One region of the Cellulosimicrobium sp. SJTW-1 genome, then DNA from elsewhere that is predicted to be linked to it. Evidence: riboswitches for the same ligand, from Rfam matches in the RefSeq annotation. Region 1 holds a riboswitch; each other region holds the start of a gene.
What was found. Region 1 has a riboswitch for S-adenosylmethionine ahead of RSE42_RS18340 (methylenetetrahydrofolate reductase). Riboswitches for the same ligand answer to the same signal wherever they lie in the genome.
Positions count from the first base shown of each region.

Region 1 (10,256 bases):
TGCTCGGTGACTCCCTGCTCTCCGGCATGGCGGTGGGCGGCGCGATCGTCGTGCTCGTCGCGACCGCCGCCGGGCTCACGCTCGTCCCCGCGCTCGTCGCGACGTGGCACCGCGCGATCCCCGCGCCGGGCGCGCGCACCTGGTCCCACCCGTGGACGGGCCGCGGCGGCGCCGGCACGCTCGGCCGGCTCGCGCGCACCGCGCAGCGCCACGCCGTGCTCGTCACGCTCGGCGCGACGGCGCTCCTGCTCGCGCTCGCCGTGCCCCTCGGCTCGCTCACGCTCGGCAGCTCGGAGGTCCGCTCGCTGCCCGCCGACGCCGAGGCGCGCCTCGCCGCCGACGCCACCATCTCCCGCTTCGCCGACCTCGGCGTCGCGCCCGTCACCGTGCTCGTGGAGGGCCCGGTCGACGACCCGGCGGTGCCCGACCTCCTCGACCGGGCCGCCGCCCTGCCCGGTGTCGAGGACGCCATGCAGGACACCGGCTACCCGCCCGAGGTCACCGTCGTCGACCTCACGCCCGACGTCGGCCCGGGCGGTGACGCGACGGCCCAGGAGGCGCAGGACCTCGTGCACGCCGTGCGCGCCCTCGACACCGACCTGGAGGTGCGGGTCGCCGGACCGGCCGCCGAGGTCGTCGACACCCAGGAGCACCTCGCGCAGCGGCTCCCGCTCGCCGCCGGGGTCGTGGTGCTCGCGACCTTCGTGCTGCTCTTCCTGCTCACCGGCTCGCTCGTGGTGCCGCTCAAGGCCCTCGTGCTCAACCTCCTCACGCTCGCGGCGACGCTCGGCGTCCTCGTCTCCGTGTTCCAGCACGGCGTCGGCGCCTCGCTCCTCGGGTTCGAGCCGTGGGGTGCGCTCGACGTCACCACGCCCCTGCTCGTCGGCATGCTCGTGTTCGGCCTCTCCACCGACTACGAGGTGTTCCTCCTGTCTCGCACCGCGGAGGAGTGGCGCGCCCGCCCGCCCGGCGAGGACCCGCGCGTTGCGAACGACCGGGCCGTGCTCCGCGGCATCACCGCGTCCGGCCCGGTCGTCACGACGGCGGCCGTCGCCATCGGCATCGTGTTCCTCGGCTTCGCGGCGGGCGAGCTCGTCGCGATGAAGGAGGTCGGCGTCGGCATGGCCGTCGCCGTGCTCCTCGACGTCACCGTCGTGCGCGGGCTGCTGCTGCCCGCGACGATGACGCTCCTGGGCCGGTGGAACTGGTGGCCCTCCTGGCGCGGGGGAGAGCCCGGGCCTTTAGAGGGGGAGCCCGGGTCCGCCGAGGGAGAGCCCGGGTCCGCCGAGGGAGAGCCTGGGTCCGCCGAGGTAGAGCCGCGGTCGGTCACACGTCGCGCATGACCTCGGTGACGAAGCGCGCGGAGCGCTCGCGGAGGCCGTCGACGCGGAGCTCGACGAACAGCTCGCGCATCGACTCGTCGTCGCCCATCTCGGTGCGGGTGGGCGCCCGGCGGACGTTCTGCGAGCAGAGGAACTGCGTGCAGATGAGGGTGCCGACGGTGTTGCCGCGGCGCCCGGCGGCCCCGGCGCGGCGCGCCACGTAGAGGCTGACGTCGTCCGTCACGACGACGTCCTCGCACCACGCGCACACCGCGCGCTTGCGCCGTCCGCCCGTCTTGGCGTCGGTCGAGCGCAGCAGGACGCCGCGCGGCTCGTCGTCGACCTCCACGACGGCGTACGCGAGGAGCGGGGCCTTGCGGTCGCGCCACCCGAGGTAGTCGAGGCGGTCCCAGTCGAGCGTGTCGAGGTCGGGGAGGGTCGCCTGCGCGGCCTCGCGCTTGGACGCGTTGACGAACGACGCGCGGATCTGCTTCTCGGTCAGGGGGTTCATGGGTTCGCTGCTTCCGTGTCAGGACGGTCCGCGGCCCGGCGGGCGTGCACGACGACGCGTGCTCGCCCGGGCGCACGACGGCGCCGCCGGGGGCGGGGAGGACGGCGTGCCCGCAGCCGTCGCGTCATGACCGGCGCGGCCGGGCGACGACGGGGTCGTCGGACGGCGGTGCGCCACGGAGCGAGGCGGGCGTCGGGGACGACGGCCCGCGGCCCGGTGGTCTCAGCGGGTGACGGTGCGGGGGAAGAGGGCGCCCGAGCAGGCCGCCATGGCCACCTCGCAGCCTGCGGTGCCGTGCATCCGCGTCTCCTCGTCCCGTGCGGCGCGCCGTCGGCGCGATCCTGATCCGTGGTCGTGCCCGTCCGGCACGACGGACGGCTGCCCACGGCAACCGTCACCCTCGATGGTGCGCCTCGGCACCCGCCGCCGTCAACGTGATTGCCGCCCGGGTCGCCGCGTACCCCCGGCGCGACGGCCGACGCCGTCCCTCAGGACGTCGCCCAGACGCCCAGCTCGTTGCCGCTCGGGTCGAGGAAGTGGAACCGACGGCCGCCGGGGAACTCGTACGGGCCCTCGACCACCTCGCCGCCCGCGTCCCGCACGGCGGCGAGCGTCGCGTCGAGGTCCTCGGAGAACAGCAGGACGAACGGACCGCCGCGGGTCACGTCGCCCGACTCGGCCAGGCGCAGACCGCCCGCCTCGTCCGCGCCGGACTCCGCCGCCGTGCGGATCCCGGCGTACCCGGGGCCGTAGGGGACGAACTCCCAGCCGAAGGCCGCGCCGTAGAACGCCTGCGCGGCGGCGAGGTCGGTCACGGGGAGCTCGACGTAGTCGAACGAGTGGTGGATGCCGTGCGCGTGGGTGCTCATGCACCCATCGTGACGCGGGCCACCCACGGTCGGCGCGCGGGCCGCTCGCCGGCACCACCGCGGCGGGTGGCTCCCCGGTGACCTTCGGCCCCACCCGGGTGACGAAGTGCCGGGCCCGGCGAGCGGGTCGCCCGGCCAGACTCGGAGGTTCCGCCGTCCACCGTCCGGGAGGAACTCCGTGCCCGTCGCCCTGCCGTCCCCGTCCGAGACCGCCGCACCCGCCGGGGAGCGGCTGGTGTTCGTGGAGGTGGTGGTGCCGTCCGGGGTGTTCTGGGCGGGGGAGGCGCGGAGCGTGACGGTCCCGGCGGCGTCGGGCACGCTGGGCATCCTGCCGCGGCACCAGCCGGTCGCGGCGTCGCTCATGGCGGGCCGGGTGCGTCTGCGCACCCCGGACCGCCCGACGGCCGAGCTGCGGATCGGGGGCGGGTTCCTCGTCGTCGACCAGGACGAGGTGACGATCCTCGCCGACGACGCGACATGGGTGCGCGCTCGGTAGCCCGCTACGCGGGGTCGGTCGTCGTCCCGAGCTGCACGACGACGACCCGGTGCCCGTCGGGGTCGTGGACGTGCGCGAACCGGTCGCCGGTCTCGGCGTCGGCGTCGGGCCCGACGAACGGCTCGACCCCGGCCGCGGCGAGGCGTGCGAGGGTCGCGTCGAGGTCGTCGACGTAGAGCACGAGGTTGGGCAGGCCGTGGCACACGAGCGGGGCGCCGCCCTCGGGGAGCGGCACGAGCCACAGGCCGGGCTCGTCGACGCGTCCGGGGCCGACGTGGAGCAGGGGGAACCCCTCGGTCTCTCCCTGGAACAACGTGCGGAAGCCGAACCCGTCGGCCCAGAACGCGGCGCTCGCGTCGAGGTCGCGGCAGAGCAGGACCGTGCGCCCGATCGTCGTCGTCATGCGACGAGCCTAGGGCGCACCGCCGACGCTGCGCCGCGTGGGGCCGGCCTCCCGGGGCGCGCCCGCGCCGTCGGGCATACCGTGGACGGCATGGCGACCGACGGCGGCATCCGCAGGACGATCAGCGACCTCGTGGCGCAGGAGCGCGAGCTCCGCGAGCAGCTCGCGCAGGGTGAGATCACCGGGGGCGAGGAGCACGAGCGGCTCCGCGCGATCGAGGTCGAGCTCGACCAGTGCTGGGACCTGCTGCGCCAGCGCGGCGCCGCGCGCGAGTTCGGCGGCGACCCCGATGCGGCGACCGTGCGAGACCCCGGTACGGTGGAGAACTACCTGGACTGATCGCCGACGGCGACGTCCGGCTCCCGTTCCGACCTCAGAAGGAGAACCCCATGACCACGTCCAGCGAGCAGGCGGCGCACAGCCCCCTCCCCACCGGGACCGAAGGGCGCGACATCCCCGGTCACGCGGGCGCGGTCGCACGGTTCGTCGTGGCGTTCGCGCTGTTCGTCGGCGGGCTCGTGCTCATGGGGTCGGGCATGTCCGGCGTCGACGGCGGTGTGTGGCTCTTCGTGGGCGGCCTCGCGGCGGCGACGCTCGCCTTCGCCCTCCCGATGGCGGGCACGGGCACGACCGAGCGCTGACACCCTCGACACGGAGGCCGGGTCCTGACGGGACCCGGCCTCCGGCGTCTCCGGGGTCAGCCGAGCGTGGCCCGGACGGCCTTCGCCGCGGTGACGAGGTGCTCGAGCGACGGCACGGTCTCCTCGTAGCGGCGGGTCTTCAGGCCGCAGTCGGGGTTGACCCAGACGACGCGCGGGTCGATCGACTTCACGGCGAGCTCCAGCAGCTCGGTGACCTCCTCCGTCGAGGGCACGCGCGGGCTGTGGATGTCGTAGACGCCCGGCCCGATGCCGCGCGAGTACCCGGCGTCGCGCAGCTCCGGCACGATCTCCATGCGCGAGCGCGCCGCCTCGACCGACGTCACGTCGGCGTCGAGGCCGTCGATCGCGCCGATGACCTCGCCGAACTCCGAGTAGCACAGGTGCGTGTGGATCTGCGTCGCCGCCTCCACGCCCGACGTCGCGAGCCGGAACGACCCGACGGACCAGTCGAGGTACGCCGGCTGGTCCGCGCGGCGCAGCGGCAGGAGCTCGCGCAGCGCGGGCTCGTCGACCTGGACGATCCCGATGCCGGCGGCCTCGAGGTCCGCGATCTCGTCGCGCAGCGCGAGGCCCACCTGGTTCGCCGTGTCGCCGAGAGGCTGGTCGTCGCGCACGAACGACCACGCGAGGATCGTCACGGGCCCGGTGAGCATGCCCTTGACGGGCTTCTCGGTGAGCGACGCCGTGTACGCGGACCACTCGACCGTGATCGGCGCGGGCCGCGTCACGTCGCCCCACAGGATCGGCGGGCGCACGCAGCGCGACCCGTACGACTGCACCCAGCCGTTCGCCGTGACCGCGAACCCGTCGAGGTGCTCCGCGAAGTACTGCACCATGTCGTTGCGCTCGGGCTCGCCGTGCACGAGGACGTCGAGGCCCAGCTCCTCCTGGATCGCGACGACGCGCGCGATCTCCTCACGCATCGCGGTCGTGTAGTCCGCGTCCGACAGCTCGCCCTTCGTCCACAGCGCGCGGGCGCGGCGGATCTCCGGCGTCTGCGGGAACGAGCCGATCGTCGTCGTGGGCAGCGGCGGCAGGTTCAGGCGCTCCTGCTGCGCGGCCGCACGCTCGGCGTAGTCACCGCGCGCGAAGTCCGCGTCGGTCAGCGCGGCCGCACGCTCCCGCACCGCGGGCACGACGACGCCGCTCGCCTCCGCGCGCGACGCCACCGCCGCGCGGGACGCCTCGATCTCCTCCGCGACGGCGTCGCGACCCTCGGTCAGCGCGCGGGCGAGCGTCGCGACCTCGCCGACCTTCTGGTCCGCGAACGCGAGCCAGTCGCGCAGGCGCGGGTCGAGCGTCGTGCCCGACGCCGTGCCGGGCTCGGCGAACGTCTCGTCCTCGACGTCGTGCGGCACGTGCAGCAGCGACGTCGACGTGCCGACGGCGACCGCGCCCGCACCGAGGCTGCGCGCGGCGGTCAGCGTGTCGAGCTTTGCCGAGAGGTCGGCGCGCCACACGTTGTGCCCGTCGATCGCGCCGACGACGAGCGTCTTCGTCAGGAGGTCGTCGTAGGGCGAGTCCGGAAGGTCCGCACGGACGGCGTCGATCGCGATCGCTTCGACGTCCGTGCCCGCGAGGGTCGCCAGGAAGTCGAAGGTCGCGCCGTCGCCGTCCGGCGACGTCTCCAGCCCGCCGAACGGCGTGGCGACGAGGATCGCGGGCCGCGCGTCCTGCGCCGAACCAGGGGTTGCCGCCGGGTTTGCGGACGAGGCCGCCGAAGACCCCGGGCTCGGCACCGGGCGGAGGTCGGTCGCGAGGGCGCGGTACGCGGACCCCACGGCGGCGGCGAGCTCGGTGAACGGCACGTCGACCGAGTCGGTGACGAGGATCGGCTCGTCGAGCTGGACCCACGGCGCCCCCGCCGCGGCGAGCGCGCGCAGCAGGTCGGCGTAGGCGGCGACGACGTCGTCGAGGCGGTCGAGCGGCGAGTACCCGGCGGGCGCGTCGTCCGCGGCCTTGGACAGCGCGAGGAACGTGACCGGCCCGACGACGACGGGCCGCGTCACGACGCCGGCCTCCTTCGCCTCGACGAACTCGCGCGCGACGCGGTCGTCGACGAAGCGGATCGGGGTGTCCGGGCCGATCTCGGGGACCAGGTAGTGGTAGTTCGTGTCGAACCACTTGGTCATCTCGAGCGGGGCGTCGTCCCCCTGGCCGCGCGCCACGGTGAAGTAGCCCGCGAGGTCGAGGCGGCCCGCGTCGTCGGTCAGCGACGCGAACCGCGACGGGACCGCCCCGAGGGAGGCGGCGACGTCGAGCACCTGGTCGTAGAAGGAGAACGAGCCGGGGACGGACGCGTCGTCGGCGCCGAGGCCGAGGTCGACGAGCCGGCGGACGGTCGCGAGGCGCAGCTCGCGGGCCGTGGCCTCGAGCTCCTCGGCCGAGGTCTTGCCGGCCCAGAACGCCTCGACGGCCTTCTTCAGCTCGCGGCGGCGACCGATGCGCGGGTAGCCGAGCACGGTGCCGGCGGGGAAACCGACCGGGTTCTGGGTAGGGGAGTGTACGGAAGTGGCCATGATCGAAACCTCTTGCTGGTCCGGAGGACCGGTCAGACGGGCGCGCCGTGCGTGGCGGCGCTCGTCGTGGGCAGGGAGGTGCCGGTGACCCACGGCCCGCTGGCCAGGTCCGGGACGAGCGGGGCGGCGGCGGCGCTGGCGCCGCCCCCGGTCCCGCCCGACCCGCCGCCGAGGTGGACACCCTCGAGCAGGTCAAGAGCGGCGCGGTGCTTGTTGAACGTGTACACGTGCAGACCGGGCGTGCCCGCGTCGAGGACGCGCTGCGCGAGGTCGACCGAGTACGCGATCCCGTAGGCGTGCTGCGCCTCCGGGTCGGGCAGGGCGTCGAGCGCGTCCAGCAGGTGCTGGGGCGCGCGCACGCCCGTGAGCTCCTCGACGCGACGGAGCCGCGCGGGCTCCGTCGTGGGCAGCAGCCCGGCGAGGATGGGGATCGTCACGCCGGCCGCACGGGCCTCGGCGACGAAGTCGGTGTACGACGACGCGTCGTAGAAGAGCTGCGTGATCGCGAAGCTCGCGCCGGCCTGCTGCTTCTGCCAGAGGCGGCGCACCTCCTGGGCGCGCGTCGTGCCGGCGGCGGGGTTGCCGTCGCAGAACGTCGCGACGGCGATCGTCAGCGGCCGGGCTGCGCCGCGCAGCGCGACGGCGGGGTCGGACGCGCAGCGCGACGCCTCGACCTCGCGCAGCAGCGCGACGAGCTCGGTCGACGACCGGACGCCGTCGGGCGCGGGCTGCCAGTCCGGCTGGTCGCGCGGCGGGTCGCCCCGCAGCGCGAGGAAGCTCCGCACGCCCTCGTCGAGGAAGTCGGTGATGACCGACTCCACGTCCTCGCGCGACGCCCCGACGCACGTGAGGTGTGCGATCGGCAGCACGGGCGTGCCCTGGAGCAGGCGTCCGACGACCTGGCGCGCGGTCGCGCGGTCGGTGCCCGCGGCGCCGTACGTCACGGACACGAAGTCGGGGTGCGTCGCGACGAGACGGCGTGCCGTCTCCCAGAACTTCGGGGCCGCGTCCGGTCGGCGCGGGGGCATGAGCTCGAACGACACCGTCGGCCGAGGACGGCCCGGACGGTGCGCGAAGGATGCCTCTGAGGTCATGCGTCACTCCATCGACCCTGGCGTTAGCACCTTTGTCCTCGGGAGGCTTCCGTCGGCGGGTTGCTGCGGTGTCGTCGAGCCAGGACTCTCGACCGCTCTGGATGGTTGGCACGATCCTACGACCCATCCGACATGCGGTCGAGAGCGCCCGCCAGGTGAGATGCGGAGGGATCGGCCGGAGGCGTAGCGGCGCCCCGCGCTACGGATCTCAGGCTCTCTACGCTACGAATTTCAGGTTTCCTACGCTACAGATTTCAGGTGCTCGAGCGAGGTCCCAGACACCGACCATGGCGACGGGTCGTCGTCGGCCTTGCAGGTCTCAGGCCCTCCGGCGCTCGGGCACGTGCAGGCGGCGGAGGAACCGGTCGGTGCGCAGCGGCGGCCCGCGCCGGTCGAGGAGCGACACGACGACGACGGTCGCCGTCGCGAGCGGGATGGTCCAGGCGGCGGGCTGGGCGAGCAGGGCGCGCACGACGCCAGGGACGCCGTCGGCCGTGCCGCCGGACGGGCTCCCGTACCCCGCGGCGACGAGCGCGGACGACGCGAGCAGCGCCGTCGCGCACAGGACGGCCCCCACGACCATGCCCGCCACCGCGCCCCGCGCGGTGAGGCCGCGCCACCACACGCCGAGCAGGATGACGGGGGACAGGGCCGACGCCGCGAAGACGAACACCGTCCCGACGCTCGTCACGAGGCCCTGCGGGATGGTGACGAGCGCGAACGCGAGCGGGATGAGCGTGCACGCGACCGCGGACCAGCGGAAGGACCGCACGGTGCCGCCGAACAGGTCCTGGCTCACGACGCCCGCCAGCGCCACCACGAGCCCCGACGACGTCCCGAGGAACGCGGCGAACGCCCCGGCGACGACGAGCGCGGCGAGCAGCTCGCCGCCGAGCCCGGGCACGAGGCGGGTCGGCAGCGTGAGGACGACCGTGTCCGCGACCCCGGGCGCCGCGAGGTCGGGCGCGACGACCCGCGCCACGAGCCCGAGCGTGCTCGACACCATGTAGAACACGCTGATCATGACGAGCACGACGACGGTCGTGCGGCGGGCCGAGCCGCCGTCGGGCGAGGTGTAGAAGCGCACGAGGACGTGCGGCAGGCCGGTCGTGCCGAGCAGGAGGGCGAGCAGGAGCGAGACGGTGGCGTACGCGTCGAGGCCGCCCGGCCCGGCCTCGTGGGGGAACACGGCGGCGGGGTCGAACGTGACGACGGCGCCGCCGGGCTCGAACGCCCCGCCGAGCGCCATGAGCACGAAGACGAGCGGCACCGCGAGCGCGGTGAGCTTGACCCAGAACTGGAACGCCTGGACGAACGTGATGGAGCGCATCCCGCCCGCGGCGACGACGGCGCTCACCACGACCGCGATCCCCACCGAGCCGACCCACGGCGGCACCGCGGCCACGCTCGTGATGACGAGCGCCGCCCCGTGGAGCTGCGGCACCACGTACAGCCACCCGATGACGAGCACGAGCACGCTCGTCACGCGGCGCGCGACCACGGAGTCGAGCCGGGCGTGCACGAAGTCGGGGATCGTGTACGCGCCGCTGCGCCGCAGGGGGCCCGCGACGAACAGCAGGACGAGCAGGTAGCCCGCCGCGTACCCCACGGGGAACCAGAACGCCTCCGCGCCGGACAGCAGCACGAGGCCCGAGAGCCCGAGGAACGTGCCCGCGGACAGGTACTCGCCGCTGATCGCCGACGCGTTCCAGACCGGCCGCACGGTGCGCGACGCGACGAAGAAGTCGCTCGTGGTGCGCGAGATCCGCAGGCCGTAGAACCCGATGAGCCCGGTCGCGAGCAGGAGCAGCGCGATCGCGACGAGGGGCAGCGCGCTGGTCACGGCGCACCGCCGTCGTCGGGACCGGGCTCGTCGGGCCCGCCCGCGCCCTCGGCGAGCGCGCGGTACCGGCGCTCGTTGCGCGCCGCCGCGACCGCGAACACGACCGCGAACGCGACGATCACCGGGTAGAAGCCGTACGCGTGCACGAGCCACGGCAGCGGCACGCCGAGCAGCACGACGTCGTCCAGCGCGGGCACGCCGCTCATCGTCACCGTGAGCAGCGTGACGACCGCGAGGAACGACGCCACGCACGCCAGCCCGAGCCGGAGCTGGGCCCGCACGAGCCCGCGCGTGTAGGCGGTCGCGGCGTCGTCCGGCTCGCCGGAGCGTGCCGTGCCCGACGGCGCCCCACCCCCCGGGACGGCGCCCTCACCGGGGCCGGGGCGAGGGCCGGGGCGCGCCGCGGGGAGGTCGGTGGACCGGACGCGCACGCGCGCGTCCCGACGCGGGTCGGTGCCCGTCACGGCGCGCCCCGGTGCGGCCCGAGGAGCGCCTCGCGCACGGCGGGCACCATGCGGCGGCTCACCGGGACCTCGT
Region 1 covers NZ_CP136680.1:4,073,850-4,084,105, reverse strand. The annotation lists gene RSE42_RS18380 (MMPL family transporter) at 1-1,343, shown strand, start outside; gene RSE42_RS18375 (FBP domain-containing protein) at 1,327-1,833, opposite strand; gene RSE42_RS18370 (VOC family protein) at 2,322-2,702, opposite strand; gene atpC (ATP synthase F1 subunit epsilon) at 2,881-3,198, shown strand; gene RSE42_RS18360 (VOC family protein) at 3,203-3,601, opposite strand; gene RSE42_RS18355 (DUF2630 family protein) at 3,692-3,940, shown strand; gene RSE42_RS18350 (hypothetical protein) at 3,991-4,242, shown strand; gene metE (5-methyltetrahydropteroyltriglutamate--homocysteine S-methyltransferase) at 4,299-6,782, opposite strand; gene RSE42_RS18340 (methylenetetrahydrofolate reductase) at 6,815-7,876, opposite strand; SAM riboswitch class I at 7,882-7,984, opposite strand; gene RSE42_RS18335 (cation acetate symporter) at 8,196-9,719, opposite strand; gene RSE42_RS18330 (heavy metal transporter) at 9,716-10,183, opposite strand; gene RSE42_RS18325 (LytR/AlgR family response regulator transcription factor) at 10,180-10,256, opposite strand, start outside.

Region 2 (10,256 bases), 860 kb from region 1:
GGTTCCGCGACCTGCACCTCCAGCTCGACGACGTCGTGGACGCCGCGCGCGAGCACAGCGACACCGTCGCCGAGCGCATGCGCGCGCTCCAGGTCGTGCCCGACGGCCGCACCGAGACCGTCGCGACGACGACGGACCTCTCGCCGTACCCGGCCGGCCTCGTGTCGGTCGGCGACACCGTCGACGCGGTCGTCGAGCGCATCGCGCAGACGGTCGAGGTCGTCCGCGCCGTGCACGACGACGTGGACGCCGAGGACCCGACGAGCGCCGACATCCTGCACGAGATCATCGCGGACCTGGAGAAGCAGGCCTGGTTCCTCTCCTCGGAGAACCGCGAGGCCTGACCCGGCCCACCGCCGCGAGGTAGAACGGCCCGTCGCGAGGTAGAGCACGCCGTGTGCTACCTCGCGACGGGCCGTTCTACTTCGCGGTGCGCCCCTGGTGCGCGCGGCGGCCGGGGATGGCCGCGACGAGCTCCCGCGTGTACTCCTCCTGCGGGTCGAGCAGGATCTGCTCGGCCGCCCCCTGCTCGACGACGCGCCCGCGGTGCATGACGCCGACGTGGTCGGACACCTGCCGCACGACGGCGAGGTCGTGCGAGATGAACAGGTACGCGAGCCCGTGCTCGGCCTGGAGCCGCACGAGCAGCTCGAGGATCTGCGCCTGCACGGACACGTCGAGCGCCGAGACGGGCTCGTCGAGCACGACGAGCGCCGGGTTCAGGGCGAGCGCCCGCGCGATGGCGACGCGCTGGCGCTGCCCGCCCGAGAGCTCGCGCGGTCCTCGGCGGAGCACGTCGGGCGGGAGCGCGACGTCCTCGACGAGCGCACGCGCCCGGTCAGCCCGCTCGGACGGCGACCCGACCCGGTACGCCCGGAGCGGCTCGGTGACGATCTGCTCGACGGTGAACCGCGGGTCGAGCGACGCGTACGGGGACTGGTAGACCACCTGGAAGCCGCGGCGCAGCGACCGCAGCCGCTCGCCGCGCGCCGTCGTGATGTCCTCGCCGGCGAACTCCACCGTGCCCGCGGTGGGCCGCTCGAGCCGGAGAGCGAGGCGCGCCGTCGTGCTCTTGCCGGAGCCGGACTCCCCCACGAGCGCGTACGTCTCGCCGCGCCCGACCGCGAGGCTCACGCCGTCCACCGCGACGAGCGTCCGGTGCGCCGACCCGCGCGGCAGCGTGAACTCCTTGCGCAGGTCCCGCACCGCGAGGACGGGCGCGCTCGCGGTGTCCGGGCCGGCGGCGTCGGGCACCGCGATCCCCTGGTCGACGGCGCGGCTCGCGACCGCGGCGCGGCTCGCGTCGGCGCGCGGGACGACGCCGTCGTTCGGCGCCGTCTCCGGGGTGCCGCCTGCGACGAGGCGCGAGCTCGCGAGGCTCGGCGCCGCCGCGATGAGCTGCTGGGTGTACGGGTGGCGGGGGTCGTGCAGCACCTGGTCGGCCGTGCCCTCCTCGACGACGACCCCGTGCTCCAAGACGACGATGCGGTCGGCGCGGTCCGCCGCGACGCCGAGGTCGTGCGTGATGAGCAGGACGGCGGTGCCGAGGTCGCGCACGAGTCCGTCGAGGTGGTCGAGGATGCGGCGCTGGACCGTCACGTCGAGCGCGCTCGTGGGCTCGTCCGCGACGACGAGGCGCGGCCGGGCCGCGACTGCGATCGCGATGAGGACGCGCTGGCGCATCCCGCCGGAGAGCTGTGACGGGTACTGCCGCGCGCGGGCCTCCGGGTCGTCGATCCCGGCCTGACGCAGCAGCTCGACCGCGCGCTCGCGCGCCTCCTTGCGCCGCGCGAGGCCGTGGATGACGAGCACCTCCGCGACCTGGTCGCCCACGCGCGTCACGGGGTTGAGCGACACCGTCGGGTCCTGCGGCACGAGCCCGACGTCGCGGCCCCGCACCTGCTGCCACTCCTTCTCGGAGAGCCGCCCGACGTCGCGCCCACCGAGGCGGATGGTCCCTGCCATCACCTCGCCCCCGCGCGCGAGCAGGTGCAGGGCCGCGTGCGCCGTCGTGCTCTTGCCCGACCCGGACTCGCCCACGAGCGCGACGACCTCGCCCGCCCCGACCGCGAGGTCGACGCCGCGGACGGCGGCGTACGAGCCGCCGTCGCGCGTGCGGTAGGCGACCTCCAGACCGCGGATCTCGAGCGCGGGCGCCTCGCCCGACGTCGGGCCGGGACGCTCCTGGGTGGTCGGCGTCGTGGCGGTCATGCGTCCCCTCCGGTCCGTTCCAGGGCCCGTGCGATGCGGTTCGCCGACAGCACGACGGCGACGATCACGAGGCCCGGCATGGTCGTGAGCCACCACGCGGTGGCCAGGTAGTCGCGCCCGCCCGAGACGAGCGACCCCCACTCCGGCGCGGGCGGCGGCGTCCCGTAGCCGAGGAAGCTCAGGGCCGAGATGGCGAGCACGGCCGTGCCGAGCTCGAGCGCGACGAGCGCGAGCACCGGTCCCGTCGAGTTAGGCAGCACGTGCCGCCCCAGCACGCCGTACCAGCGCACCCCCGACGCGCGGGCCGTCTCGACGTACACCGACGTCGAGGTGCGCAGGACCTCGGCCCGCATGACCCGGGCGAACGTCGCGACGCTCGTGATGCCGACGGCGATCGCGACCTTGACCGTCCCGAACCCGAGCGCCGTGATGATCGCGAGCGAGAGCAGGATGCTGGGGATCGCGAGCAGCACGTCGACGAACCGGCCGACGACGTCGTCCACCCACCCGCGCAAGAATCCCGCGAGCAGGCCGAGCAGCGACCCGGCGACGAGCCCGACCGCGACCGCGATGACGGTCGCGCCGAGCGAGGCCGACGCGCCGTGGACGACGCGCGCGTACACGTCCCGCCCCAGGTGGTCGGTGCCGAACAGGTGCGCGCCCGACGGCGGCTGCAGCCGGTCCGCGGGCACGCCCGTCAGCGGGTCGTACGACGTGAAGAGCTGCGGGACGACCGCCCACGCCGTGACGAGCAGGACGACGAGCACCGCGACGACCAGCCCGGGACGCCGCACGGCGTACCGCGCCCCGCGCCGCCACCGGCCCGCCGTGCCCCGGGTCCGCACGCGGCCGTGCCGGAGGATCGCGCGCGCGTCCTCGCGGTCCTCGACCTCGATCTCCGCGGGCGTGCGTCCCTCGGGCGCGTCGGCGGGCGGGGCGTCGGGGGCGAGCGCGCCCGACGGCGGCACGTCCGCCACCGCGGCACGGTCCGCGACCCGGGCCTCGTCCCGGAGCACGATGCGCACTCCCGGCCTGGTGCTCATGCGGCCACCGCCTTCTGTCGAGCGTCGATCCGGGGGTCGAGCAGGGGGTAGAGCAGGTCGACCACGAGCGTGACGACCACGAACACGAGCGCCGAGAGGACGACGACCGCCTGCACCACGGGGATGTCCTGCGCGTCCACCGACGTCACCGTGAGCCGTCCCAGGCCCGCGCGCGAGAACACCGTCTCGGTGACGACCGTGCCGCCGAGCAGCCCGCCCACGACGACCCCCAGCACGGTCAGCGCGGGGATCGCGGCGTTGCGCAGCGCGTGACGGAAGTGCACGCGCGCGCGGCTCGCGCCCTTGGCGCGCGCCGTCTCCACGTACGGCTCGCCGAGCGTCCCGCGCAGGCTCCGCGCGAGCACCTGGGCGAGCGCGGCGCTCGCCGGCACGGCGAGCGTGATCGCCGGCAGCACGAGGCTGATCGCGCCCTGGTTGCCGATCGCGGGGAACAGCGGGAGCTGGAAGGAGAACCACTGCAGCAGGAGGAGGCCCAGCCAGAACGGCGGCAGGGCGACGCCGAGCGGAGGGAGCGACGCGAGCGCGTGGCGCAGCCAGGCCGCGCGCGGGAACGTGCTCGCGATCGCGATGCCGGCGCCCGCCACGACGGCGAGGACGAGCGCCGCGGCCGTGAGCCGGAGCGTCTCCGGGAGCGCCTGGAGCACGAGCTGCGTCGCGGGCGCCCCGGACGCGTACGACGTCCCGAAGTCGAGCCGCAGCGCGTGCCACAGCGCGTCGGCGTACTGCACGAGCACGGGCCGGTCGAGGCCGTACTGGGCGCGCAGGGCGTCGAGCAGCGCGGGGTCCACCTGGTCCGCCTCGCCACCGCCGCTCGCCATGAGCGCGGCCGGGTCGCTGGGCAGCAGGTAGAGGACGAAGAACGAGATGGTGAACGCCGCCCAGAGCACGAACAGGCCCTGCCCGGCGCGACGCAGGACGTACCGGCCCATGGTCGGCCTCCTTCCGTGGGGGATGCCCGCCTGCCCGACGCCGCGGCGTCGGGCAGGCGGACCCGGCGGGTCAGCCCTGGGTGACCCAGGCGTCGTAGAAGTCGAGGCGCGACGACGCCTCGAACGTCAGGCCGTGGACCGTGTCGGCGGCCGCGATGGTCGTCGAGAGCTCGTAGACCGGGATCGCGTGCCCCTTCTGCACGAGCAGTCGCGACGCCTCCGTGACGAGCTCCTGCCGCTCGGCCGGGTCGGTCGCCGCGGCCGACGCGTCGAGCAGGTCGTCGACCTCCTCGGCGTCGCGCTGGTTGATGTTGCGCGCGTTCGCCGAGAAGATCGTGCGCAGCACGTCCGGGTCGGAGCGCGTGAGGTTGTAGTAGTCGAAGTCGAAGTCGCCGCTCTCCTTGATGGCCTGCGACTCCGCGACGGTCACGTGCTGGAGCTGGAGGTCCACGCCGATCTGCGCGAGCTGCTGCTGGACGAGCTCGAGCGGCTCCGGCACCTGCCAGAACGTCACGGTCGTGGAGAGCTTCTGGCCGTCCTTCTCGCGCACGCCGTCGGCGCCCTCGACCCAGCCCGCGTCGTCGAGGATCTTCTTCGCGCCCTCGGGGTCGTAGGCGAGCTCGTCCGCGACGCTCTCGTAGAGCGGCGTCGAGTGCGACAGCACGCTCGTGGCCGGCTCGTCCTGCGCGCTGAGCACGGTGTCCGCGATCTGCTCGCGGTCGATGCCCTGGAGGATCGCCGTCCGCACGGCCTCGTCGCCCGCGAGCGGGCTCGACTCGTTGGGGAAGAGGTTGAACACGACGCCCGGGTTGGCGCGGTACTCGAGCCAGAACCCGTTCCCGTCGAACTGCGGGAGGTCGACGGTCGAGATCGCGGCCGTGGCGTCGATCTGCCCCGACTGCAGGCTGCCGCTGCGCACGCTCGCCTCGGGGATGACCTTGAACGTCACCGTGTCGAGGTAGGCCTCGCCCTGGTGGTCGCTCGCCTCCGAGCCCCACGCGTAGCCCGCGACCTTCTCAAGCACGATCTCCTGGTCCTGCGTGTACGACTTCACGGAGAACGGGCCGGAGCCGACGAACTTCCCGGCGCAGCGGTCCTCGACGCTCAGGTCGGCCGAGGACGGGGCGAGGAGGCCGAGCGAGAACGTCGACGTCGCCTGGAGGAACTGCGCGCTCGGCTCCGCGAAGTCCACCGTGAGGGTCTGCGGGTCGGTGACGGTCGTGCCCTCGTAGCCGACGAGGTACTGCGACCCGAGCGACGCCGTCGCGCCGAGCGCGACGATCGCGTCGAAGTTCGTCTTCACCGACTCCGCGTCGATCGGCGTGCCGTCGGCGTACGTCGCGTCGTCGCGCAGGTGGAACGTGTAGCTCGACGCGTCGTCGTTCACCTCCCAGCTCTCCGCGAGCCACGGCAGGATCTCGCCCGAATCCGGGTCCTGCGCCGTGAGCGACGCGACGGTCTGGCGGGCCGCCGCGATGGCGTCGTTGTTGCCGACCTGCTGCGGGTCGATGCAGTGCGAGTCGACCGTGAGGGCGAACGTCAGGTCGCCGCCCGCCACGGGCTCGCCGGACGGGCTGGGCGACCCGTCGCCGTCGGACGCGCCGGAGCCGCCGCCCGCGCACGCGCTGAGCAGGAGGCCCGTCGCGGCGGCCGCCGCGGCGACGGTCAGGGACCGGCGTCGGTGAGGTGTGGGGATCATGTCGTGCTGCTCTCCTCGTGTGCCGGCTGAGGACCGGCGGTCGTCCGGCGCCGGTGGTCGTCCGCGGCGGGCCCAGGGCCGGCGCGGCGGGGGGTGCCCACCGGGGTGCCGTGCTTACCGCGCCGCGGGAGCGGCGCGGTCAGGTCGTTCCCGGAGCACCCCGTCACGTCGAAGGGTTGCTGGTCAGCGAGCCGGGCCTACGTGCTGACGCTCGTCACCTGGGAGCAGGAAAGACAATCTCGACTGGTTGAGTCAAGTATCGAGACGGCCGTCCCGCCAGGCGGACGGTTGTTTCCGCCGAGACGACGCGAGTCGCGGCCGTCTCGCGTGTTACCGCGCCGGGAAGGGCGACTCGGGAGGTGGGGTGGCGCCACGGACCGGGCGCGCTCGGACGGGCGCCCGACCTGCGGCAGCACGGACCGCCGCGACGCCACCGACAGCGAAGCGCGCGCCACGGGCGTCGACAGCGACGTCGTCGACGCCCGGACGTGCGCCGGCACGCCGAGCACGACGCGCCACCGGAGCCGTCGCGATCAGGCCCGCCGACCGTAGCCGGCACGCGAGAGACCGAGAGAGCGAAACTCCTCAGGGACCGTCAAGATCTGATGCGGTGATTCTCGCCGTCACTTCTCCCCGGACCACGAGGAGCCAGTCGCGCAGCGGCATTCCCACGGCCTCGCGATAGAGCTCGGCATGAAGCCGGCCGTTGATCCACTCGACGACCTGCTCGTCGGAACGGTAGCGGTCCAGGGTGCTGTCGATCTCGTCGACGAGTCCGTCGTACCTGCTGGGGCCGACCAGGTCCAGGAAACGCGCCAGAGCACCTGCGGGACTCCCGTAGTCCTCTTCCCAGTCCTGGTGGAAGAACGAGCCGAAGAACGCGTCGAGCGAGTAGTGGGTCGTCATGGCGCACCTCGCGGAGGGGTCGTCGCGTCAAGGAAGGGCGGCGTGAGTGCGAGAGCCTGCGTCGAGACCGGAGCTGCGCCCGGGACGCGACGCTACACCGTCGGCCTCTTCAGCAGGGGTGTTCTCAGCCTGCCGCCGGGCCCGCAGCGCAGCCTCCTCCATCATCCGCGCCGCCCAGCTCGAGGAAGAGCGAACCGGCCGTGGCGTCGAGGATGCCTCGTCAGGCCGCCGTGAACCCCGCCGCGCGGCGGGCGTCGGCCGGGCTCCACAGGTCCGTCTTCACCTCGGCCTGCACGACGGGCACGACCTCCTCCGCGAACCGGCGCAGCACGTCCTCCTGCTGCGCCGCAGGGATCAGGTGGTTCACCGAGACGGACTGCAGGTCGTGGCGGTACGAGGCGTGGTAGTCGAGGATCTTCTCCGCCACGCGCTCCGGCGACCCCACGAGCGCGGGCCCGCGCTCGACGGCGTCCTCGACCGTCCGGAAGCTCGGTGCCTTCCCGACGGCGTCCGGCCCGTACCCCCGGCGCGCCGCCGCCGCGACCTGGCCCTCGTAGATCGGGCGGTACTGCTCGATCGCCTCCTCCGTCGTGTCCGCGAGGAACAGCCCGCCCGAGCCCGACCCGACGAACCCGTACGCCGGGTCGTGCCCGTGCGCCGCGTACTGCTCGCGGTAGCGGTCGATGAGCACCTGGTAGTTCTCGCGCGGCTGCAACGCGTTGGCGCTGACGATCGGGTCCCCGTACCGGGCCGCGAGGTCGACCGCGAAGCGCGACGTCGCCGACCCGTGCCAGATCCGGAACGGCCCGGCGAACGGCCGCGGCAGCGTCGTCGCGTGCTCCAGCGCGTGGCGGTGCCGCCCGCTCCAGCTGACGTCCTCCTCCGACAGCAGCAGGCGCAGCAGCTCGTAGTTCTCCTGGAGGTACTCGTACTGCTTGTCGAGGTCCAGCCCGAGCAGCGGGTACTGCAGCACCTCGTTGCCCTTGCCGATGACGATCTCCAGCCGCCCGCGGCTCAGTTGGTCGACCGTCGCGAGGTCCTCGGCGACGCGGATCGGGTCGAGCAGGGACAGCACCGTGACGCCCGTGCTCAGCAGGATGCGCGACGTCCGCGCCGCGACCGCGCCGAGGATCACCGTCGGCGCCGACGACAGCACCTCTCCCGCGTGCCGCTCCCCCACCGCGAACGAGTCGAACCCGAGCTCCTCCGCAAGCACCGCCGTCTCGACGACCCGGTTCAACCGGTCGGACGGCGCGACCGCCTCCCCGGTCACGGGGTGGGGCGGGTTGAACACGATGTCGAGTACCTGGAACCGCACGGTCCTGCTCCTTGCTGTCGGTGTCGTCGTTCGGGGCCCCGGTACCCGCGCGTTCGGCAGCTCCGGGGCGGGTTCGGCACGCGCAGGTGCCGAACTCGACCGGAGCCGCCGACCCGGGGCGAGGTTGCCGATCTGTCAGGCCGCGGCGGCATCGGCGGCGACGGCGTCGCGCTTCGCCACTTCCTCGCGGACGAGCGGGATGACGTAGCGACCGAAGTCGACCGCGTCGTCGAGCAGGTCGTAGCCGCGCGCGGAGATGACGCGGACGCCGAGGTCGTAGTACGCGAGCAGCGCCTCGGCGACCTGCTCGGGCGTGCCGACGAGCGCGTTGGAGTTGCCGGCGCCGCCGGTGGCCTTCGCGGTCGCGGTCCACAGCGCGGTGTCGAAGCGCTCGCCCTGGGCGGCGATCTCGAGCAGGCGCTGGGAACCCGCGTTCTCGGGCTTGTCGATCGGGTGCCGACGGCTGAGCTGGCCCCCCGCGGCGGTCTTGCGCGCTTCGATCCGGTCGAGGATGCGGTGCGCCTTCTCCCAGGCGAGCTCCTCGGTCGGCGCGACGATCGGCCGGAACGCGGCGTGGATGCGCGGCGGCGTCGTGCGGCCCGCGGCGGCGGCCTCGGCGTGCACGCGCGCGATCTGCTCGGCGGTGCGGTCGAGCGGCTCGCCCCAGACGGCGTAGATGTCGGCCTCGGCCGCGCCGACGCGGAACGCGGCGTCCGACGACCCGCCGAACGAGATGGTCGGGGTGCGGCCCTCGAACGGCTTGGCGTCGAGCACGAAGTCGTCGAAGTCGTAGAACGGCCCGTGGTGGTCGAACGGCTCGGCGCTCGACCAGGCCTGCTTGACGATCTGGATGTACTCGTGGGTGCGCGCGTACCGCTCGTCCTTGGTCAGCGTGTCGCCCTCGCGGCCCTGCTCGTGGTCGTTGCCGCCGGTGATGAAGTGCACGGAGAGCCGCCCGCCGGAGAGCTGGTCGAGCGTCGCGAACGTCTTGGCGGCGTACGTCGGGTAGGACACGTTGGGCCGGTGCGCGAGCAGCAGCTCGATCGACTGCAGGCGCGCGGCGGTGTAGGCGGCGAGCGCGGCGGGCTCGGGGCCGGAGGAGCCGTACGCGAAGAGGACGCGCGTCCAGCCGTTGTCCTCGTGCGCACGCACGAGGCGCTCGAGGTAGGCGGGGTCGAACGCGGCGGTCGTGCGCTCGGTGGTCTCCGAGGCGTCGTTGGTCGTGGCGATGCCGAGGAACTCGACGGGCATGAGGGTCTCCGTGGTGTCGGTGCGGGTGGTGCGGCGAGCGGTGGTGCGGGGGCCGGACGTGCGGGGCACGGTCCGGCCGCCGGCTCAGGGCCGGGCGGGCGCCGTCGGCTCCGGCGACGCCGCGGGCGCGGCGGGCTCCGGGGCGGCCCCGACCGGGTCGGACGCCGGGAGGCCGGCCTCCTTCCACGCGGGGAAGCCGCCGTCGACGTGGGACACGTGCGTGTACCCGCGGCGCGCGAGCGCCTCGGCCACCGGCCCGGAGCCGTTCGGCGACCCGCACACGACGACGACGGGCGTGTCGAGCGAGATCACCGGGGCGTCGGCGGGGCCGAACAGCGCGTCGAGGTCGTCGCGGTCGGCGAGCGTGGCGCCGGGGATCTCGCCGTGCGCGGCGCGACCGCCGGCCGAGCGCACGTCGATCAGCAGCGCGCCGTCGGCGACCTGGGCGGCGGCGTCGGTCGCGGCCCGCAGGGGCGGGGTCGTGGTCATGGGTGTCTCCTTCGCGGGGTGGTGGCGTCAGCGGGTGGTGGCGAGGGCGGGTGCGACGTCGGGGGTGGCGGTCGTCGTGTCGCCGACGGCCGGGGCGCCCGCGAACCAGTGCTCGGCGAGCAGCGCGAACGAGCGTCGGGCGTCGTCGGCGTCGTGGGTCGCGGTGGTGACGAGCAGCTCGTCCGCGCCGGTCGCGCGGCGCAGAGTCTCGAGCCGCCGCACGACGGTCTCGGGGTCGCCGACGATGCGCGTGTCGACGCGGTCGGCGACGAGCGCGCGCTCCGCCTCCGGGCGCTCCTCCCACGCGGGCGACGTGCCCGGCTCCGGGTAGGCGATCGCGCCGTCGGCGCCGCTGCGGATGGAGAGCACCCAGTCCGCGAACGGCGTCG
Region 2 covers NZ_CP136680.1:660,673-670,928, reverse strand. The annotation lists gene RSE42_RS03055 (Dps family protein) at 1-344, shown strand, start outside; gene RSE42_RS03050 (dipeptide ABC transporter ATP-binding protein) at 421-2,211, opposite strand; gene RSE42_RS03045 (ABC transporter permease) at 2,208-3,254, opposite strand; gene RSE42_RS03040 (ABC transporter permease) at 3,251-4,204, opposite strand; gene RSE42_RS03035 (ABC transporter substrate-binding protein) at 4,275-5,903, opposite strand; SAM riboswitch class IV at 6,009-6,122, opposite strand; gene RSE42_RS03030 (contact-dependent growth inhibition system immunity protein) at 6,489-6,809, opposite strand; gene RSE42_RS03025 (LLM class flavin-dependent oxidoreductase) at 7,030-8,127, opposite strand; gene RSE42_RS03020 (LLM class flavin-dependent oxidoreductase) at 8,263-9,378, opposite strand; gene RSE42_RS03015 (rhodanese-like domain-containing protein) at 9,463-9,867, opposite strand; gene RSE42_RS03010 (LLM class flavin-dependent oxidoreductase) at 9,895-10,256, opposite strand, start outside.
Region 2: it holds a riboswitch for S-adenosylmethionine, as region 1 does, so the genes downstream of both, RSE42_RS03035 (ABC transporter substrate-binding protein) here and RSE42_RS18340 (methylenetetrahydrofolate reductase) in region 1, are expected to answer to the same signal.

Region 3 (10,256 bases), 840 kb from region 1:
CGACGTCCTGCTGCGCGACCCGACGCTCAACGCGGGCGAGATCCTCATGTCGGAGTCGCAGGAGCGCATGATGGCGGTCGTCGCGCCGGAGAAGCTCGACGAGTTCCTCGCCATCACCGCCAAGTGGGACGTCGAGACCGCCGTCATCGGCGAGGTCAACGATTCCGGGCGCCTGACGATCGACCACCACGGCGAGCGCATCGTCGACGTCGACCCGCGGACCGTCGCGCACGAGGGCCCGGTGTACCACCGCCCGTACGCGCGCCCGTCGTGGCAGGACGGGCTCAACGCTCGCACCGTGGCCGCCGACGCGCTCGCCCGACCCGAGAGCGGCGACGAGCTCCGCGCGACGGCGCTGCGCCTCCTCGCGTCGCCGAACCTCGCGTCCAAGGAGTGGGTGACGAACCAGTACGACCGGTTCGTCCAGGGCAACACCGCGCTCGCGCAGCCCGACGACTCGGGCGTGGTCCGCGTCGACGAGAGCACGGGCCTCGGCGTCGCGCTCGCGACGGACGCGAACGGCCGCTACGGCAAGCTCGACCCGCGCACGGGCGCCCGCCTCGCGCTCGCCGAGGCGTACCGCAACGTCGCGACGACGGGCGCCCGCCCGCTCGCCGTGACCGACTGCCTCAACTTCGGCTCGCCCGAGGACCCCGACTCGATGTGGCAGCTCGTCGAGGCGATCGAGGGCCTCGCGGACGCGTGCCGCGAGCTCGGCGTCCCCGTGACGGGCGGCAACGTGTCGCTCTACAACGGGACCGGCGAGCCGGGGCAGATCGACTCCTCGATCCACCCGACCCCGGTCGTGGGCGTGCTCGGCGTGCTCGACGACGTCGCGCACGCCACGCCGTCGGGCTGGCGTGAGACGGGGGAGAGCATCTACCTCCTCGGCACCACGCGCGCGGAGCTCGACGGCTCGGCGTGGGCCGACGTCGAGCACGGCCACCTGGGCGGCGTGCCCCCGCGGGTCGACCTCGCGGCCGAGAAGGCGCTCGCCGGCGTCCTCGTCAACGCGAGCCGCGACGACCTCGTGTCGGCCGCGCACGACCTCTCCGAGGGCGGGCTCGCGCAGGGGCTCCTCGAGGCGTCGCTGCGCTTCGGCGTCGGGGCCACCGTGTCGCTCGACGCGCTGACCGAGCGCGACGGCGTCACCCCGTTCGAGGCGCTGTTCTCCGAGTCGACGGCCCGCGCGCTCGTCGCGGTGCCCCGCGGCGAGGAGTCCAAGCTCGTCGACGCGTGCGTCGCGCGCGGCGTCCCCGTCCTGAAGATCGGCGAGACGGGCACCGAGCCCGGCGCCGTCGCCGAGTCGGGCGAGGCGCTCGAGGTCGCGGGCCTGTTCACCGTCCCGCTCAGCGAGGCGGACGCGGCCTTCCGCGGCACGCTGCCGGCCATCTTCGGCTGACACCCGCTCCACCGACGCCCCGGTCACCGCACGGTGACCGGGGCGTCGTCGTCCCGTCTCCCGGTCCAGCCCCCGGTCGAGCACGAGGTTGCCGTCGCCATGGACGCCGGAACGACGGCAACCTCGTGCTCGGCGGACGGGCGGGACGCTCGGGACGGGCGGGTGGGCGGGTTCCGTGGAGATCGCCGGGCGGGCCGGTGGGGCGGGTCGCGGCGGCGGGGCCGGCGCTGCGAGAGTCTGGGCATGACCTCGGCCACCACGCGCCTCCCGCCCGCGCGCGTCACGACGCGGCGCCGACCGGGCGGTCGACCCCTCACGGTCGTGCTCGCCACGGGCGTAGTGGCGGTGCTCCTCCTCACGCTCGTGCGCATGCTGCCCGACGACGCGTGGACGCCCGTCGCGCAGCTCGTCGGCTTCACGCCGTTCGTCGCCCTGGGCGCCGCCGTCGGGCTCGTGCTCACGCTGCTCGCGCGCCGGTGGCTGCTCGCGGCGCTGCTCACGGTCTGCGTCGCCGTCCAGGCGGTGTGGCTCGTGCCCGCGTTCGTGCCCGGCCCCGCGCCGTCCGACGACGCGGTGACGCTGCGCGTGATGGGCGCCAACACCTGGTACGGCACGGCGGACGCGGAGGCGCTCGTCGACCTCGTCCGCACCGAGGACGTGCAGGTGCTCGCCGTGCTGGAGCTCACGACGGACCTGCGCGAGCGGCTCGTCGCGGCGGGGATCGAGGACGTGCTGCCGTACAGCGCCGACGGCAAGGTCGGGCGCGGCGCCATGGGCAGCGGGCTGTGGAGCGCGCTGCCGCTCCGCGACGTGGACGTCGAGCCGTTCTCGAACGACGCGATGCCGTCGGCGACGGTCGAGGTCGACGGCGTCCCGGTGCGGGTCACCGCGGTGCACCCGATCCCGCCGATCCCGGAGTACGTCGACATCTGGCACGAGGAGACGGACGCGCTCGCCGAGCGCGCGCACGGCGACCCGCTGCCCCAGGTGCTCGTCGGCGACTTCAACTCCACCCACGACCACGCGACGTTCCGCCGGCTGCTGGGCGACCGGTTCCACGACGCGTCGCGCGCCTCGGGCGGCGGGCTCGACCTGTCGTGGTCGCCGCGCCCCGGCGTCGTGCCGCCGGTGCTCAACCTCGACCACGTGGTGACCGACCGCGAGAACGCCGTGACCGACGTCGGCTCCCTGCACGTCGTGGGCAGCGACCACCGCGCGATCGTCGCGACGGTGCACGTGCCCCGTCCCTGACGACGGCGGACCCGGCGCCACCGGCCGACGAGCGGGTGCGCTCGTCGACCGGTGGCACCGGGTCCGGTGCGGGGCTCCGCGGCCTCAGCCGCGCGCGGGCTCCGGCGCGGCCGGGTCCGGGCCGGTGGTGCCCGGCTCGGTGCCGGCGTCGGGCGCGCCGCCCTGGGCCGCCGGGTCGGTCGACCCGTCGAGGTGGTGCGGGTGCCGGCGCTCGAGCGCGGCGCCCTCCACGTCGACGTCGGGCAGGATGCGGTCGAGCCAGCGGGGGAGCCACCACGCCTTGTCGCCCACGAGGTGCATGAGCGCCGGGACGAGCAGCATCCGCACGACGAACGCGTCGACGAGGACGCCGAACGCGAGCGCGAACCCGATGGGGCGGATCATCGCGCTGTGCGAGAAGACGAACCCGCCGAAGACGGAGATCATGATGATCGCCGCGGCCGTCACCACGGCCCGGCCCGCCCGGACGCCCTGCACGATCGCGACGCGCGCGGGGGCGCCGTGCGCGTACGCCTCGCGCATCCCCGAGCCGAGGAAGAGCTGGTAGTCCATCGCGAGGCCGAACAGGATGCCGACGAGGATCGTGGGCAGGAAGTTGAGGATCGGGCCCGGCGTCTCGACGCCGAACACCCCCGAGAGCCAGCCCCACTGGTAGATCGCGACGACCCCGCCGAGCGCGGCGAAGTACGACAGGATGAACCCGAGCGTCGCGACGACCGGCACGAAGATCGACCGGAACACGAGCACGAGGATGACGAGCGACAGCCCGACGACGACCGCGAGGTAGATCGGCAGCGCCTGCGCGAGCTTCTCGGAGATGTCGATGTTGCCGCTGGCGGAGCCCGCGACGCCGAGCGTGACCTCGCCGTCGAGCGGCTCGAGGGCGCGCAGCGCGTGCACGAGCTCCTCGGTCGACTCGCTCGTCGGACCCTCGGCCGGGATCACCTGGAACGCCGCGACCGTGCGGTCCTCGGACGTCCCGATCGGGGCGACCGCCACGACGTCGTCCTGCGCGAACAGCTCCTCGGCCACGCCGACCTGGTACTCGAGCGCCTCGGCCTCGGTGGGCTCGCCGGGGAGGTCGGCGACGACGAGCAGCGGCCCGTTCGTGCCCTCGCCGAACTCCTCGGCGACGGTCGAGTACGCGCGGTACTGCGTGGAGTCGTGCGCCTCGGACGAGCCGTCGGGCAGGTTGGTCCGCAGGTCGAGCGCGGGCAGGGCGATCACGCCGAGCGCGACGACGGAGAGCAGCGCCGTCCCCACCGCGCGGACGGTCGACATGGGGCGCACGGGCTCCGCGGCGGGCAGGCCGCCCGCGGCGCCCGGCTCCGACGACGCGGTCCCGGCCGACGCGCCGGCCGCCGCACCCGTCGACGCGCCCGTCGTCGCGGCGGGCCCGGCGAGCGCGGCGCGCTCGCGGCGGCTGAGGATCCGCGGGCCGATCATGCCGAGCAGGGCCGGCGTGAGCGTGACGGCGATGAGCACGGCGATCGCGACGCACAGCGCACCGACCGTGCCCATGAGGCCGAGGAACGGGATGCCGGTCACGTTGAGCGCGAGCAGCGCGATGAGCACCGTCGCCCCGGCGAACACGACCGCGTTGCCCGACGTGCCGTTCGCGAGCGCGATCGACTCGTGCAGCTCGTCGCCCTGCTTGAGCTGGCGTCGGTGCCGGTTGACGATGAACAGCGAGTAGTCGATCCCGACGGCGAGCCCCAGCATGAGGCCGAGCACCGGCGTCACCGACGACATCTCCACGACCCCGGACAGCGACATCGCGGCGAGCGCGCCGATCCCGACCCCGATGAGGGCCGTGAGGATCGGGAGGCCGGCGCCCACGAGCGTCCCCAGCATGACGACGAGCACGATCGCCGCGACGACGAGGCCGACGGCCTCGCCCACGCCGAACACCTGCGGCACGCCCTGGGCGATGTCGGACGAGAAGTCGGTCTGGACGCCGTCGACGGGGTCGTCGGCGAAGACGGCCACGAGGTCGTCCTTCGTCTGCTGGTCGATGCTCATGTTCGGCTCGGTGAACGTCACGTTCGCGACCGCCGCGCTCCCGTCCGTGGACACGAGGCGGATGTCGGACGCCATGTCGAGCAGGGGAGCGGAGAGCTCGAGCTGCGCGGACTGCTCCTCGAGCGTCGCGCTCTGGTCCTCCAGCGCGGTGACCTGCTGGTCGAGCGTCGTGGCCTGCGACTCGAGCGTGGCGCGGCCCGCGTCGATCTCGGCCCGCTGCGCGTCGAGCTGCGGCGCCGCCTGCTCCAGCGCGCCCGCGGCCTCCGCCTGGGCACGTGCGGCGTCGAGCTCGGCCTGGCCCACGTCGAGCTGGGCGCGCGCGGCGTCGACCTGCTCCTGCGCGGCGGCGAGCTGCGCGCGGCCGTCCTCGATCTGCTCGCGTCCCGCGGCGATCTGGGTGCGGCCGTCGTCGATCTGCTTCCGCTGGTCGGCGAGCTCCTCCTGCGTCGCGAACGGGTCGACGACCGACGCGACGCCGTCGACCTCCTCCGCCGCGGCGAAGCGGTCCGCGATCGCCGCCTCCTGCTCGGGCGTGAACGGCGCGCCGTCCTCCGTCGCGAGGACGATCGTGCCGCTCCCGCCCGACGCCTCGGGCAGCGCGGTCTGGAGGCGCGCGGTGACGTCGGCGGTCGGGGTGCCGGGGATCGAGAAGCTGCTGGCGAGCGTGCCGCCGAACGCGACGAACGCCGCCCCGGCGAGCACGAGCACCGCGAGCCACGCGGCGAGGACGGTCCGCGCGCGGCGCGCGCACGCGCGGCCGAGGCGGTAGAGGAGTTCAGCCATGAGGATCCTTCGGTGGGAGTCCGGTCCGGGTCCGGCGGGTGTGCACGGGGTGGCGGGTGCGGTGCTGCGGGAGAGGTGGTCGCGAGGCGGGACAGGGCGGGGAGGGTGCGGGTCGTGTCAGACGGGGTCCGCCCAGCCGGCGCGGATCCGTTCGACGAGGCGGTCGAGCAGGCCGGACCACACCGCGCGCGACGCGTCGTCGTCGGCGGCGCCGGTCTCGGCCCACCAGCGCCGCTGGATGACGAGGACCCCGGCCATGAGCGCGCCCACGAGCATCTCGATCTCGAGCGGGTCGACGTCCGGGTGCCGGCGCGTGGTCGCCGCGACGAGGCGCTCGGCGAGGTGGGTGAAGGTGCGCACGACCATCGTCGTGACGCGCGGCGTGGGCTCGGTCGCGGTACCGCCGAGGGCGCGCGTGAGGTAGGCCATGGGGCCGACGAGGTCCGTGCCGCGCAGCGCCGCGGTGACGTCGTCGAGGGGCGTGGGGCGGTCGGTGCCCGGCTCGGCCGCGCTCGCCCCGAGCGTCTCGACGACCGAGCCCAGCACGTCCTCGCAGACCTCGACCACGACGTCGTCGAGCGACGCGAAGTGGTTGAAGATCGTGCGGCGCGCGACGTCGGCCCGGGCCGCGAGCTCGTCGACGGTGAAGCGCGCGCCGCCCTTCTCCTCCATGAGCGACGCGGCGGCGGCGACGATCGCGCGGCGGTGGCGTGCGCGCAGGGCCGCGCGACGGTCCGGAGCCGCGGCGTCCGGGCCGGGGACGTCCGCGCTCGGCGCGTCCGGGGTCACGGCGTCCGTCGCGGGCGCGGTCGGGCGCTCGGGTCCGGGGAGGAGAGGCACCTCTTGACACTAGGTGCATCGATGCACTCGGTGCAAACGAGGGCCTCGGCTGCTCAAAGTTGACCGATCGAGTCCAGTATGTGGGAAGGTCCCGGCGGTGCGTTGACACCCTCTCCGACCGCTCGTAGGTTCCCGGCAACCGAGGTCCACGGACCCCGGCACAGGACATGGTCATGAGCTCCGACGCGAAGCCCCGGCTCGTCGGACGGCAACCCTCCCGCGTGGCGGGGTGCCCCGGGTGAGGACCAGGTCCCGCGTCGCGCGACCTGCGCGGTGCGGGGCAACACGCGGCGCCCGGAGACGGGCACGAAGGAGACGGACGATGGACCGGCGAGAGTCGAGCACCGCGGTGAGCACCGCGCACGCGCCGACGTGCCCCTGTCCGGTCCGCGCTGCGGCCGTCGTCTCCTGTCCGGTCGGCGCCCCCGTGCGCGTCACCTGTTGTCTCTGACGACGCCCCGCTCCTGACGCCGCGCGCTCCCGCGCGCACGCCCTGACGGGCCTCCCTCCGGCCTCCCCGGCCCCGCCCTGCCGTCCCGCGGCGGGACGACCCTGCCCACCCCCGGCACCCCGCCGCGCCCTGAGCGCGCCGCCGGCGCCTGTCCCAGAACGGATCCTCGCGATGCCCGACCCCCGCCCCGCCCGCACCGTCCACCTGGGCGTCGACCTCACCGACGCCGGTGCGCACCCCGCCGCCTGGCGGACCGTGGGTTCCCAGGCCCAGCGCCTGTTCGACGCCAAGCGCCTCGTCGAGCTCGTGGCCACGGCCCAGCGCGGCCTGCTCGACCTCGTCACGCTCGACGACGCCTTCACCCTCCAGCCCGGCCGCAACGGGTCCGTGCGCGGCCGGCTCGACGCCGCGCTCGTCGCGTCCCGGCTCGCGCCGCGCAGCGCGGGCATCGGCCTCGTCCCGACCGTCACCACCACGCACACCGAGCCGTTCCACGTCTCCAAGGCGGTCGCGACGATCGACCACGTGAGCTCCGGCCGCGCGGGATGGCAGGTCGGGTGGTCCACGACCCCGGCCGAGGCCGCGGCCTTCGGGCGCAAGGGCGCCCAGGACGAGCCCGACGCCGTCGCCGAGGCCGACGAGGCGGTCGAGGTCGTCACGCGGCTCTGGGACTCGTGGGAGGACGACGCCGAGATCCGCGACGTCGCGACGGGCCGGTTCGTGGACCGCGAGAAGCTGCACTACGTCGACCACGAGGGCATCCGGTTCGCGGTGAAGGGGCCGTCGATCACGCCGCGCCCGCCGCAGGGCCAGCCGCCCGTCGTCGTGCGGGCGAGCACGCCGGCGTCGCTCGACCTCGCGGCCCGGCGGGCCGACGTCGTGCGGGTCCGGGCGGCGACGCGGGACGAGGCGGTCGCGCTGCGGGCGCAGGTGCGCGACGCCGCCGCGGAGGCCGGGCGCGACCCCGACACGCTCCGGGTCCTCGTGGACGCCTACGTCGTCGTCGGCGACACGCGGGCGAGCGCGCAGGCCCGCCTCGACCTGCTCGAGGACCTCGAGGGCGTCTCGTGGGACACCGACTCGCTGACGCACGTGGGCACGGCGCGCGACCTCGCGGCGACGGTCGAGGAGTGGGCGCACGCCGGCGCCGCCGACGGCTTCCTGCTGCGGCCGTCGTCGCTGAGCACGGACCTCGACGCGATCGTGGACGGGGTCGTGCCGCTGCTCCAGGGCGTGGGCCTGTTCCGCACCGCGTACCCGGGCACGACGCTGCGCGACACGCTCGGCCTCCCGCACCCCGCGAACCGCTACGCGGCGATCGCCTGAGCCCGGACGGAACGACATGAGCACCCGACCCCGCAAGCAGATCCACCTCGGCGCCCACTTCCCAGGCGTCAACAACACCACCGTGTGGAGCGACCCCCGCTCGCGCAGCCAGATCGACTTCGCGTCGTTCGAGCACCTCGCGCGCCGCGCCGAGGACGCGAGGCTCGACTTCTTCTTCCTCGCCGAGGGCCTGCGCCTGCGCGAGCACAAGGGCCGCATCCACGACCTCGACGTCGTCGGCCGCCCCGACACGCTGCCCGTCCTCGCCGCGCTCGCCGCCGTCACGGAGCGGCTCGGCCTCGCGGGCACGATCAACACGACGTTCAACGAGCCGTGGGAGCTCGCGAAGCAGTTCGCGACGCTCGACCTGCTCTCCGAGGGCCGCGCGGCGTGGAACCTCGTGACGAGCCCCGACGCCTTCACGGGCGCCAACTTCCGCCGCGGCGGGTACCTGCCCTACCCCGAGCGGTACGCGCGGGCGGCCGAGGTCGTCGAGGTCGCGCGCGCCCTGTGGGACTCGTGGGACGACGACGCGGTGCTGGCCGACCGGATCGCGGGCGAGTTCCTGAGGCCCGGCGCGGTGCGGCCGGTCGCGCACCACGGGACGTACGCGGACGTCGTCGGGCTGTTCGAGACGCCGCGCGGCCCGCAGGGCCACCCCGTCCTGTTCCAGGCGGGCGACTCGGCCGACGGGCGCGACTTCGCCGCCGCGACCGCCGACGTCGTGTTCTCCGCGCACTCGACGTTCGACGCCGGGCGCGCGTTCTACGAGGACGTCAAGGGGCGGCTCGCGGCGCACGGGCGCGAGCGCGACTCCCTGAAGATCCTGCCCGCGACCGTCGTCGTGCTGGGCGACACGCCCGCCGAGGCGGAGGAGCGCGCCCGGGAGATCCGGCTCCAGCAGGTCTCGGGCCCGACGGCGATCGCGTTCCTCGAGCAGGTCTGGGGCCGCGACCTCGAGGCGTACGACCCCGAGGGCCCGCTGCCCGACGTCGACCCCGACACCGAGAACCTGTCGATCACGCGCGGCCGGGTGCGGCACGCGAAGGACCCGGCGGCGATCGCCGCGGCGTGGCGCGAGCAGGCCGAGGCGAACGGCTGGTCGATCCGCGAGCTCGTCATCCAGGTGACGTCGCGCGGCGGGTTCGTCGGCACGCCGCAGCAGGTCGCGGACGACATCGACCGCCACGTGCAGGAGGACGCCTCCGACGGCTTCATCCTCGTGCCCCACCTCATGCCGGGCGGGCTCGACGACGTCTTCGACCAGGTCGTCCCGCTGCTCCAGGAGCGCGGCTCGTTCCGCACGGAGTACGCGGGCACGACCCTGCGCGAGCACCTCGGCCTCGCCCGCCCCGGCGCGACGCGCGGCGACGGCGAGCCCACGACGGCGCACCCCGCCGAGCTCGTCGGCTGACCGCCGCCGGCACCGCGGCGACCACCGCACCGACCACCCGCACCGACCTCGGAGGACCCATGAGCACGAGCACGCCGACCGCCACGGGCGCCGTGGCCACCGCACCCGCCGACCCCGTCGCGTCCGCGTCGCCCGACGCCGCCGCGTGGGCCGCCTGGCACGCCGACCGCGAGGACGGGCTGCGCCCGCCGCACGGCTGGCTGAGCCTCGTCGCGTACCACGCGCTCCCGGCCGAGCCCGCCGCCCTCCCGGGTGTCCCGGGGCTCTGGTGGGCCGACGCCGACGGCGCGCACCACCGCGCGGACGAGGGCGGCGCCGTCCGGACGACGAGCAGCGCCGTCGGGACCGTCGTCGTCGCGGAGGGCGGGTCGACGCTCGCGGGCACGTTCCTCCCGGACGGCCGGGACGCGGGCGACCCGTCCGACGGCGGCGAGACGCGCGAGGTCGCGGTGGAGGTCGTGCGCCGCACGGGCCGCTACGCCGTCCGCGTGCGCGACCCGCTCGCCCCGGCCCGGACGGCGTTCGACGGCGTCCCGACGTTCGTCTACGACCCCGCCTGGGTCGTCGACGCGCCGGTGCGCTGGTACGACGCGCCGCGGCCCGTCGTCGTCGGCGCCGCCCGGCCCGGCCTCGTGCACCACGTGCGCACGGTCGGCGAGGTCGACCTCGTCGTCGAGCGCGACGGCACCCGGCGCGGCGCTACGCTCGCCCTCACCGGCGCGCCGGGCGGTGCGGTGACGCTGCTCTTCAGCGACGAGGCGGACGGC
Region 3 covers NZ_CP136680.1:643,537-653,792, forward strand. The annotation lists gene purL (phosphoribosylformylglycinamidine synthase subunit PurL) at 1-1,402, shown strand, start outside; gene RSE42_RS02950 (endonuclease/exonuclease/phosphatase family protein) at 1,646-2,653, shown strand; gene RSE42_RS02955 (MMPL family transporter) at 2,738-5,458, opposite strand; gene RSE42_RS02960 (helix-turn-helix domain-containing protein) at 5,576-6,298, opposite strand; SAM riboswitch class IV at 6,468-6,575, shown strand; gene RSE42_RS02965 (LLM class flavin-dependent oxidoreductase) at 6,921-8,075, shown strand; gene RSE42_RS02970 (NtaA/DmoA family FMN-dependent monooxygenase) at 8,092-9,489, shown strand; gene RSE42_RS02975 (DUF1684 domain-containing protein) at 9,549-10,256, shown strand, end outside.
Region 3: it holds a riboswitch for S-adenosylmethionine, as region 1 does, so the genes downstream of both, RSE42_RS02965 (LLM class flavin-dependent oxidoreductase) here and RSE42_RS18340 (methylenetetrahydrofolate reductase) in region 1, are expected to answer to the same signal.